Regions from separate parts of the Pseudarthrobacter sp. Y6 genome, predicted to be linked through region 1. Evidence: riboswitches for the same ligand, from Rfam matches in the RefSeq annotation. Region 1 holds a riboswitch; the other holds the start of a gene.
What was found. Region 1 has a riboswitch for cyclic di-AMP ahead of ACQCSW_RS04195 (hypothetical protein). Riboswitches for the same ligand answer to the same signal wherever they lie in the genome.
Positions count from the first base shown of each region.

Region 2: it holds a riboswitch for cyclic di-AMP, as region 1 does, so the genes downstream of both, ACQCSW_RS00870 (glycoside hydrolase family 16 protein) here and ACQCSW_RS04195 (hypothetical protein) in region 1, are expected to answer to the same signal.

Region 1 is NZ_CP189574.1:849,286-854,418, forward strand. Features, by position in the region: gene upp (uracil phosphoribosyltransferase) at 1-498, shown strand, start outside; gene ACQCSW_RS04180 (VOC family protein) at 561-935, shown strand; gene ACQCSW_RS04185 (HAD-IA family hydrolase) at 951-1,631, shown strand; gene ACQCSW_RS04190 (hypothetical protein) at 1,612-1,743, opposite strand; gene ACQCSW_RS04195 (hypothetical protein) at 1,824-2,558, opposite strand; cyclic di-AMP (ydaO/yuaA leader) riboswitch at 2,564-2,716, opposite strand; partial or broken gene ACQCSW_RS04200 (ATP-binding protein) at 2,817-4,378, opposite strand; partial or broken gene ACQCSW_RS04205 (response regulator transcription factor) at 4,386-5,119, opposite strand.
Region 2 is NZ_CP189574.1:166,116-171,248, reverse strand. Features, by position in the region: gene ACQCSW_RS00875 (glycosyltransferase) at 1-424, opposite strand, end outside; gene ACQCSW_RS00870 (glycoside hydrolase family 16 protein) at 573-1,682, opposite strand; cyclic di-AMP (ydaO/yuaA leader) riboswitch at 1,686-1,840, opposite strand; gene ACQCSW_RS00865 (NeuD/PglB/VioB family sugar acetyltransferase) at 1,989-2,624, opposite strand; gene ACQCSW_RS00860 (DegT/DnrJ/EryC1/StrS family aminotransferase) at 2,621-3,748, opposite strand; gene ACQCSW_RS00855 (LuxR C-terminal-related transcriptional regulator) at 3,984-5,133, opposite strand, start outside.

The sequences.
Region 1 (5,133 bases):
GTCCGCACCCAGCCGGTCACAATCGAGACGCCGGTCAGCACCACAGTGGGCACCGCTTTCACCAAGCCCACGCCTCTGGTGGTCCCCATCCTGCGCGCCGGGCTCGGCATGCTCGAGGGCATGACCAAGCTGGTCCCCACCGCCGAAGTGGGCTTCCTGGGCATGGCCCGCGACGAAGAAACCCTGGACATCATCACCTACGCAGAGCGGCTCCCGGAAAACCTGACTGACCGGCAGATCTTTGTGCTGGATCCCATGCTTGCCACCGGCGGAACCCTGCGCGAAGCCATCAAGTTCCTTTTCAAGCGCGGCGCCTCCGACGTCACGTGCATTTGCCTCCTGGCCGCGCCGGAAGGCCTGGCCAAGCTCGAAGAGGAACTTGCCGAGGCCAATGTGACCATCGTGCTGGCCTCCATTGACGAACGGCTCGACGAGAAGTCCTACATCGTTCCCGGCCTGGGCGACGCCGGCGACCGCCTGTACGGCATCGCCGGCTAGTACGGGACTGCTCCAGGATTTAGGTCTTCCGCTTTCCTGCCGCCGCCGTTAGCCTGTGGCGCATGGACTGGAAACTTGAACTCGTTTTTGTGCCCGTATCGGACGTGGACCGTGCCAAGGATTTCTACGTCAACAAAGTTGGATTCAACCCCGATTTCGACGAGCGGCCCATGGATGGCGTCCGCTTCGTCCAGCTGACCCCGCCGGGATCCGCCTGCTCCATTTGTATTGGCGAGGGCCTCAATGACGCCCCTCCGGGTACGGCCCCAAGCCTGCAGATGGTGGTCAGTGACATCCAGGCTGCCCACGACCACCTCAAGGGCAACGGTGTGGAGGTCAGCGACATTGACGTGCAGGACTGGGGGCACTTCGTCTATTTCGCCGATCCCGACGGCAACAAGTGGGCGGTGCAGTACATCCCGGGTCGTGACGCCTAAGGCAAAATGGGCAGCATGAACATCCCCACACCTGCCGCCGCACGAACACTGACTTGCCGGGCCGTCCTTTTCGATATGGACGGCACGCTGGTGGACTCCACGGCAGTGGTGGAGGAGGTCTGGGGAGAATTCGCTGTCCGGTACGGTCTGGACATCGCCGAAATCCTGCGCACTTCGCACGGTGTCCAGGCTGCCGACACCGTGCGCCGGTTCGCGCCGGCTGGGGCCGACGTTGTGGCGCTCACTGCGGAACTCGGCGCGATGGAAAGGGTGCGGACTGCCGGTATCGTCGCGTTGCCGGGGGCTGCCGAGCTGCTCCGCAGCATCCCGGCCCAGGCGGTGGCGCTGGTGACCTCAGCGGACAGGAGCCTGGCGGACATCCGCATGGACGCTGCGGGACTGGCCATGCCGGCCACTGCCGTGACGGCGGACCTGGTCACATGGGGCAAGCCGCACCCGGAAGGGTATCTGAAGGCAGCCGGGCTGCTGGGCGTGAAGCCGGAGGACGCCGTGGTGTTCGAAGATGCGCCCGCGGGAATCGCGGCAGGTGTTGCCGCCGGTATCCGGACGGTGGCCGTGGGTCCCAGTACGGGCGCTTTGCCGGCAGGCGTGCTCCATATCCCGGACTACAGTGCTGTGAGCGTCTCCGTGGAAACGGACGCCGGGGGACGGCAGATCATTTCTTTCCGGCTTTGAGATCGGGGACCTCGATGATGCGTTTGCCTGCGCCGGGAGCCGAGATGACCTCCTCCGGAACCTCAATGCCTGCCGTGTTGCCGCTGCCCAGGATGGTGGTGGTGAATTTCATGGCCCAAGTATGGCCCGGAGCCGCTGGGCTGGGAACCCTGACCGCCACGCCGGGAAGGCCCGGGGGCCGGAAGGTCCGGCTCAGTACCAGTTGTTCGACAGGTGGAAGTTCAGCGCGCCGCACGGTGACTGGTAGCGCTCCTGGATGTAGTTCAGGCCCCAGCTGATCTGCGTGCGGTAGTTGGTGAGGTAGTCCGCTCCGGCGCTCGCCATCTTCTCAGCGGGCAACGACTGGACGATGCCGTACGCGCCGCTGCTGGCGTTGGTGGCCGTGGTGGTCCAGTCGGATTCCTTGGTCCACAGCGTCTGCAGGCACTGCATCTGGTCAGCGGACCAGCCATAGGTCGCCAGCTGCCCGGCGGCGTAGGCCTGCGCTCCTGCGGGGTCATTGATGGCCACAACAGGGGCAGGGGCAGGAGCGGGTGCAGGTTCCGGAGCCGGAGCGGGCTCCGGGGCCGGGGCAGGTGCGGGTTCGGCGGCCTGGGGCGCGACGTTGATCTCGGCCGGCGCAGCTTCCGGGGAAGCCGGGGGCTGGATCTCGGCTGCTTCGAAGCTCAGCTTCGACTGGGCGCTGGCTTGTTCGGCGGACTGGTCCGCGCTGGCCGCAAGCGACGCAGACTCGGAAGCGTGTGCTGCGGCACTGACGCCGACCAGCAGGGCGCACGCCGTCGCGAACACCGCGACGCGCTGGCCCACGGAGGGAATCCGGGCCGCCTTGGACAATGGGGACATAGCTGCACCGAAGCGGGTCTGCTTGCGGTGGCTGTGGGACTTTGTGTCGCCCTGCGGGCGCGTTTGTACCTTGAATTCAGACATGATGGATCGCCTCTCACACCTGCGGAGTTAGCTGTCGGGTTCGGATGAGGGCATCCGGCCACACGGCACAATCACGTGTTGGCTTAACCCCAAAGGGCACTTGGTGCCCGGGACGGTGGGTCCCCCGCCTCTGCCTCTGAAAACGGAATCCGGGAAGCGGCAGAGCTTGGCGTCATCCGGATATGCGGCCCGAACGGGAACCGCACCTGTTCGACGGTACAGGAGCTGGAACCTTAAGTCACATTTTGGTAACAGGAATCACGACGACGGTGTGTCGACTTGCTGCGCTCGGACGTCGGCTGGTTGCGCCACGGCGCCGGCGGGGAGGAGCAAGGCGAACTCTGTCCGTCCGGCCCGCGATGTCACTTCTACGCTCCCGCCGTGGGCCTCCATGATGGACTGGACAATGGACAGGCCCAGGCCGCTGGTGGCCTCCGACGCCCCGGCGCCCGAGGCCGGCGCAGTGCCCTTGCGGGCCGCGTCTGCGCGGGCAAACCGGGAGAAACAAGGTCCACGAACTCCGCGGGGATGCCGCCGCCGTCGTCCGTTACCGTCACCGTCGCGCTGCCATCGGCAGACCTCGTGACGGCGGTGACTATGGTGGTCCCGGGCGGTGTGTGCTTGCGCGCATTCGAGAGCAGGTTGACCAGCACCTGACGCAGTTGGGACGCGTCACCGGTGACGGCGAGCGGCTCGTCAGGCAGTTCAAGGCGCCAGTGGCGGTCCGGGGCGATGACTTTCTCGTCACTGACGGTTTCGATCACAAGCTGTGTGAGGTCCACCTCGCTGAGTTTCAGGGGCTGCCCCTCATCGAGCCGGGCCAGCAGGAGCAGGTCCTCCACCAGGGTGGTCATGCGTTCGGACTGGCTCTGGACCCGCGCCAAGGATTTCCGGCCGTCCGGCGTGAAGTCCTCGGTCATCCGCATCAGCTCCGTGTAGCCGCGGATGGCGGTCAGCGGGGTGCGCAGTTCGTGGGACGCGTCCGCAACGAACTGCCTCACCTTGGTCTCGCTCCGCTGCCGCGCCTCGAGTGCGCTGGCGACGTTATCCAGCATCAGATTGAGGGCGTGTCCTACGCTGCCCACTTCGGTTCCGGGGTTGGAGTTCGACGGCGGGACGCGCACCGCGAGTGCCACCTCGCCCGCATCCAGCGGGAGCCGGGCCACCCGGGTTGCAACCTCGGAAAGCTGCTCCAACGGCTTCATGGTGCGCCGGATGAGCACGGTTCCGGCCAGTCCGATCAGCGCCAGGCCGCCAAGGGAAACAAACACAAAAGTCCAGACCAGCGACGCCAGTGTGCTCTCCTTGGCCGCGAGCGGAAGTCCCGTGACGAGGACATCGCCGTAGCCGGTTTCCACGGCCACAATCCGGTAATCCCCATTGGACAGCGAGCGGTCCACGGGAATGCCGTTGTGCGTCAGGGCCAGCAGGGTTTGCTTGTCGTCGGCCTCCAGGGCCAGGCGTGTGGTGTCCGAGTCCAGGAAGCCGCCGCTATTGATCTGGCCGTTCAGGATCCTCGCATTCAGCGTTCCGACACTCTGCCCGCGGGCATCCAGTGGGTCCGGCCTGCCATTGAATCCGCCCAGGGGCGGGCGGTCCGGATCGTTCGAGCGTTTGGCGGCCTGGCTCAGCTGGTCATCCAGCTGGCCGGTGAGAAAGGAATCCATCGACGCATAGCTGAACAGGCCCACGGCGCCACAGATGGCCACCAGCAACGTCATGGCCAACAGGATCAGGCGGGTGCGTAGATGCCACGTGTCAGGCTTCCGCCAGCTGCGCACGTAGAGCGGATTGGCGGGCCGTGCTTTCGAAGCGGACATGGAGCTGCTACTCGGCCGGCTTGATGACGTAGCCGGCTCCCCGCACGGTATGGATCATGGGCGGGTGCACCGCCTCCACCTTCTTGCGCAGGTAGGAGATGTAGAGCTCCACGATGTTGGCCTGGCCGCCGAAGTCATAGTTCCAGACGCGGTCAAGGATCTGGGCCTTGCTGATCACGCGTTTGGGGTTCTCCATGAGGTACCGGAGCAGTTCGAACTGGGTGGCCGTGAGCTGGAGGTCATCGCCCGCACGGGTCACTTCGCGCGTATCGATGTTGAGGACAAGATCGCCCACCACAAGTTCGGCTGTGTCCATCGTGGCAACGCCGGACCAGGCGGTGCAGCCGCAGCAGGACCTCCTCCATGCTGAACGGCTTGGTCACATAGTCATCCCCGCCGGCCGCGGGGCCCAGGATCCTGTCCTGGACGGCGTCCTTGGCGGTCAGGAAAAGCGCGGGTACCTCCGGCGCGAAGGCGCGGATCCTGCCCAGCAGTTCAACGCCGTCGAACCCTGGCAGCATCACGTCCAGCACCAGGACGTCCGGGCGGAACTCCTTGGCACGCTTGACGGCCTCCGGGGCCATCCGAAGCCACGGCAACGGACCATCCGGCCATGCGCAGCCCCATGCTCATGAGTTCGGAAAGGCTGGGTTCGTCGTCAACCACCAGGGCGCGGATGGGGGAGCCGTCCGGGTGGGTCAGTTGCGGAAGGTTGTTGGTCATGGAGTGCGAAGTGGCCATGGGACAACTCTCCG
Region 2 (5,133 bases), 680 kb from region 1:
TGGCAGTGTCCATCGCGGCGCGGACGGACCAGGGATCCACAGTCTGCAAAACCAGTGGGCCGCTCACCGACTTGGCCAGGAACAGGGCGTGCGGACCATGGATCAGGGTGGCGTCGTGGAGGCCGGAGAGTTGTGCCGCGACGGCAATAGCTTTGGCGGTGGACCGCTCGTGCTTTCCGAGACCGGTCAGGCCAAAGACGGACAGGACGGTGGCCCAGGCGCGGCTGCGCGTGGGCATCACATGCACGGCGTTACAGCGCGACCTGATTTCGGCCGGCACGCCCACCGGTCCGGCGAAGGTCAGAAGTGTCACTGCCACTTCTCCGGGAAGGTTCCGCAGCACCTCGAACGGAATCATGGAACTGCCGTCCCCCAGCATGGGGTCCCGGTTGGGCACGCTTTCTGTGATGTACAGAAGCTTCATTGCAAGAGTTTACGGGAGCCGCGGAACGTTCCGCCGGTCCGGCACCGACAACTGCGGGTTTACACAGTATTAAGGGAAGCAGGCGATTAATAGAAAGCGGACGACGGCGGGAGGTCCCGCCGTCGTCCGCTCACCGAAGTGACGCTGTTTACTTCCAGGCCCGCACGTAATCAACCTGGACCTGCGACGCAGCTCCGTATGCCGCCGGGCTGCTTCCCGACGCGCCGACATTGAGGACGATGTACTGCGGTGCGCCGCCGTCGTCGGTGGAGTAGGACTTCACCTTGACGCCGTCGAAGTAGACGTCCGCGGAGTTCGCCGTCCGGTGCAGGCCGAAGGTGTGGAAATTGTTGCCCCAGTCGCCGGGAACGGTCCCCTGGTTGTGGGCGCCGGATGTTGAGTGATAATTCACGGTCATCTTGCCGCTCAGGACCTCAGCGATGTCATTCTCGCCATTGGTGGGCCACGACTGGCCGTTTGTCCAGAACGCAGGCCAGTTGTAGAGGTTCGTGCCGTCGCCGGGGAACTTGATCCGGGCCTCGACATAACCTGTCGTGAACTCGTAACCGGTACCGGCTCCGCCCTTGGGGTTGGTTGAAACCAGCGCACCCGAGGTGGACGAATTGAGGGAAAGGGCAAGGTTGCCGCCGCCGACGGAAACGTTGCCGGGGCTGGTGGCGACCTTGTTCATGCTGCCGCAGCTGGGAGAGAACCAGCAGTTGGACCATTTGGCCGTGTCAAGGGCCGTGCCGTTGAATTCATCGGCGAAAGCCATGGTCCACGCGCCGGGGACTCCAACGGGCATGGTTCCGGTTGTGCCGGATGATGCAAGGGGTGCCAGGGCCGGGGCCGGCGCTGGTGCAGCCGTTGTCGTCGTTACCGGGGCGGGTGCGGGAGCAACCGCCGGCGCTTCAGGTGCCGGTGCCGGAGCCGTGGTCGGCTCGGTGGAGGGGTCCGTGGCCGGCAGTGGTGCCGGCGCGGGGCTGGTGTTGCGCTTGACCTGCCCCGGTGCCTGGGCACGGCTGGACGTGTCCGCGACGCGGCTCAACTCGGCGCTTTGTGGCGCCTGTTCGGTGACCTGGCCTAGGGAGACAACACCCAGCAGTGCGACCAGTGCGGCCGCTGTCAGCGACATGGTGCGCCGGGTCTTTGCACGGTCCGCGGACTTCTTCAGCGCGGACCGTCGCCGGGTGGGCGCCGCGGCTTCCTCGGAATAAGGGCGCGCGTCCGAGCGCGGCTGATCAGGGGATGCAGACATGAGTGATTACCTCTCAACGCCTGCGGAGTTAGCTGTCGGGTTCGGAGGAGGTCATCCGGCCGCATTGGAATGCGCGGCTTCACCCCGAGGGCATGTTTGTGCCATGCCCGAGACACTCGGGTCCCCCGCCTCTGCCTGAAACCTAGTGGATCCCGAAGGTGGCAGAGTTAGACGTCATCCGGGATTGGGGCCGTCTGGGGCGGCCCACCGATCGACCGTACAGGACCGGACGCGAATAATCACAATCGTGTAACGGAAGTTACTTCTGCGGAGCGCCCCCTTGCGCCCGGCGCTTCTGGCGCTCGCCTATCCGTGTTTGATGGGGTGGGCCGGCACGCCGACCCACGTTTCGCCGTCGGGCACGTTGCTCAAAACTGCCACCCCCATGCCCACCGTGGCGTAGGACCCCACCGACGTCCGTTCACGGACGCTGCAGTTCAGCCCCAGGTAGGCCGCCCGGCCGATCCGGACTCCCCCGCCCAGCGGCACACCGGCCGCGAACGTCGCGAAATCCGCCACGTGGTCGTCGTGCGTAAAGGTCACTGACGGCATGGCCACAACATGGGCCCCGAGCGTGACGGAGGCCGTCAGAGTCGCGTTCTTCAGGAGAATGCTGCCGCGGCCGATCCGGCAGCCTTCGGGGCACTCCACGGTGGGATCGATCGCGGTGGCGTAGCGGGCATCGCGCAGGCCCAGGGCCGCCAGCCGTTCCACTACGGCTTCCCGGGACTTTCCCGAGGCCAGGCACACCAGCACCAGCGCATGGGTGAACTTGGGGGCATCGTCGATGGTCCCCAGCACCGGCGCGCCGTCCACGGTGACGCCGGCCATTTCCTTGTCGTCGTCGAGCAGCCCGACGACGTCGTACTGCCCGCTGGCCCGGACCATGGTCAGGACTTCCCGGGCTAGCCCGCTGGCTGCGATCAGCACCAGGTCGCTCACCGGCGTACCCCGGCGGCCGCCCGGACGCTGTTCATGACCCGGTTCAGGCCCACGTTGTCCAGGCCGTGGAAAATCGGGAGAACCAGCGTCCGGTCGGTTAGCCGTTCGGTGGTCTGGAGCCCTGCGTTACCCGTATCGCGCCACCGGTAGGCAGGCTGCCGGTGTGCCGCCATGGCGCCGCGGCGCGCCGAAATTCCGGCATCGGCCAGACGGGCCAGGAGCCCTTCGCGGTCCGTGGCGAAGCCCGGGAGGACTTCGAGCCAGAAGGACTGGAAGTTGGTGGTACCGTACGGTGGGTCGGCCACGAACCGGAGCCCGGCCAGGCCGGAAAGGCCTGCCTCATAACGTGCGGCGATCTCCCGGCGGCGCGCCACGATCTCGCGCAGCCGGCCCAGCTGCACGATGCCGATGGCGGCCTGCAGATCCGTCATCTGGCAATCGAAACCAACTTCGACGTACACCTCCGGCGCGGCCATGCGGGATCGGCGGCGGTCCGCCGCGGGCACGTTCACGGAGTGGCTGCGGAGGCTCCGGGCCCGTGCTGCCCAGTCCGCCCGGTGGGTTGTCAGCATGCCGCCTTCGCCCGTGGTCAGAACATTGTCCGGGTGGAACGACCACACGGCAACGTCCGCGCCGGTACCCACTGGCCGGCCCTTGTATTGAGAACCCACAGCGCAACCGGCGTCTTCAATCACGGTGATTTCGTGACGTTCACACAGCTCGCGGACCGGTTCCAGGTCAACGGGTACACCGCCCTGGTCCACCACAATTACTGCACGGGTGTCAAGGGTCAGCGCCGCCCGGATCGTAGATCCCGTCACCGTGCCGGTTACGGGATCTACATCGCAGAACACCGGCCGCGCCCCGACGTACGTGACAGCATTCGCTGTAGCAATGAAAGCCAGTGACGGAACAACGACGTCGTCGCCTGGGCCGATTCCGGCCACTACCAGCGCTAAATGAAGTGCGGTGGTACCGTTGGAAGTCGCCACGGCGTGGCGCACCTCCTGCAGGGCGCTGAACTGCGCCTCGAACGCCTTCACTTTCGGCCCCTGCGTCAGTATGCCGGAGGCGAGGACGTCCGCTACGGCGCGGGTTTCGTCGTCGCCGAGCCAGGGTTCCATGACGTTGATGCGGGCCAGGACGGTTTCCGCTGTCACCTGGCACCGGCCTTTCTGGTGACCGTTCTCATGTGCGCGTCCTTCCCACTTTTCGCTGCCGGGGTCTGTGCATTCCGTACTCCAAAATTAGCGGGATGCATGCCGTTCCGGCGGGGAAAGGAGGCGGTTGTGTGGGCACCGGCAGGGAACAATGCGGGAATTGCGGGTACCTGCAGCGCCCGGTGCCCCAGCCGGTGTCCTAGAGGATGGGAAGGACGAATTGTTCCTTGGCCTGCGTGGCTTCCTTTCCCGTTGCGAGGGCTGTCAGCTGGGCGCGTGATTCCACTCCGAGTTTCCGGTAAATCGCGGTGAGGCGCACTTCCACGGTCCGGACAGAGACATACAGGGTGGCCGCGATTTCCTTGTTCCGCATCCCGCGGGCCACCATGCGCACCAGCACACGTTCGTGCTCTGCAAGCATCACGATCGCGGGGTTGCCGGGGGCACCTGCCGGTTCCACACGTTCGTCGAGCAGCAGCGAGTCGACGTGCTGGGCCCACGCGTGGGCCCCGGCTTCGTCGAACATCACTTTCGCTCGAAGCAGACCGTCCCGGGCGCTCCGGAGGCGGCCGAAGGCGCCGAGACGTTCGGAGTAGCACAGCAGTGTCCTGGCGCGTTCCAGCAGTGATTCCTGGGGGTTTTTGCCGGCGAGGGCGTCACTGAACAGCTGGAGCGACTGCTCACCGTCGGCCAGCATCGCCCGGCTCCGGGCAACAGCCATCATGAGCCAGGGCGAACGCAGGCCAACTGCCTGGCTTTCCAGGTGCCACAGCGCCTGGGTGGCCTCCCTGTGCCGGCCCAGCCGGACCAGGACTTCCACCAGATCGGACTCGCAGCGCAGCAGCGTGGGGTTGCTGAAAGCCTGGCCTATCTCCCCTGCCCGCGACAGCTGCGCGAAGGCCTTGGCGAGGTTTCCCCGCATGAGGGCAAAATGCCCCTGGCACGCGGCCAGCTGCGCCGTAATCGCAGGGTGGCTTTCCGCCCCTGAGAAGTGCTGGGCGTCCGTCGCGTAGGCGCGGGCGAGTTCCTCGTTTCCGATCGTGTTGGCCCGCCAGACCCGGAAGACGTGCCGCATTCCACGGTGGTATTTAGTTTCCGGTTCTGCGAGCTCAAGATCTTCGATCAGTTTCACCGCCTTCCGGACGTTCCCCGCCCGGATTTCATTGTCCACTGCGAGGAACTCCGCGGTTTCCCGCCAGTTGACGGTGTTTGCCTCCAGGAAGTTCCGCACCCGGGCAAAGGCCTCCTGGGCGGCGACATGGTGTTCGGCATAGCTCAGCGCACGGCCCCGTACCAGAAGGGTGGCAACCGTTTCGTTCCCGCCATCGGGCTTGCGGCCGATCTCCTCC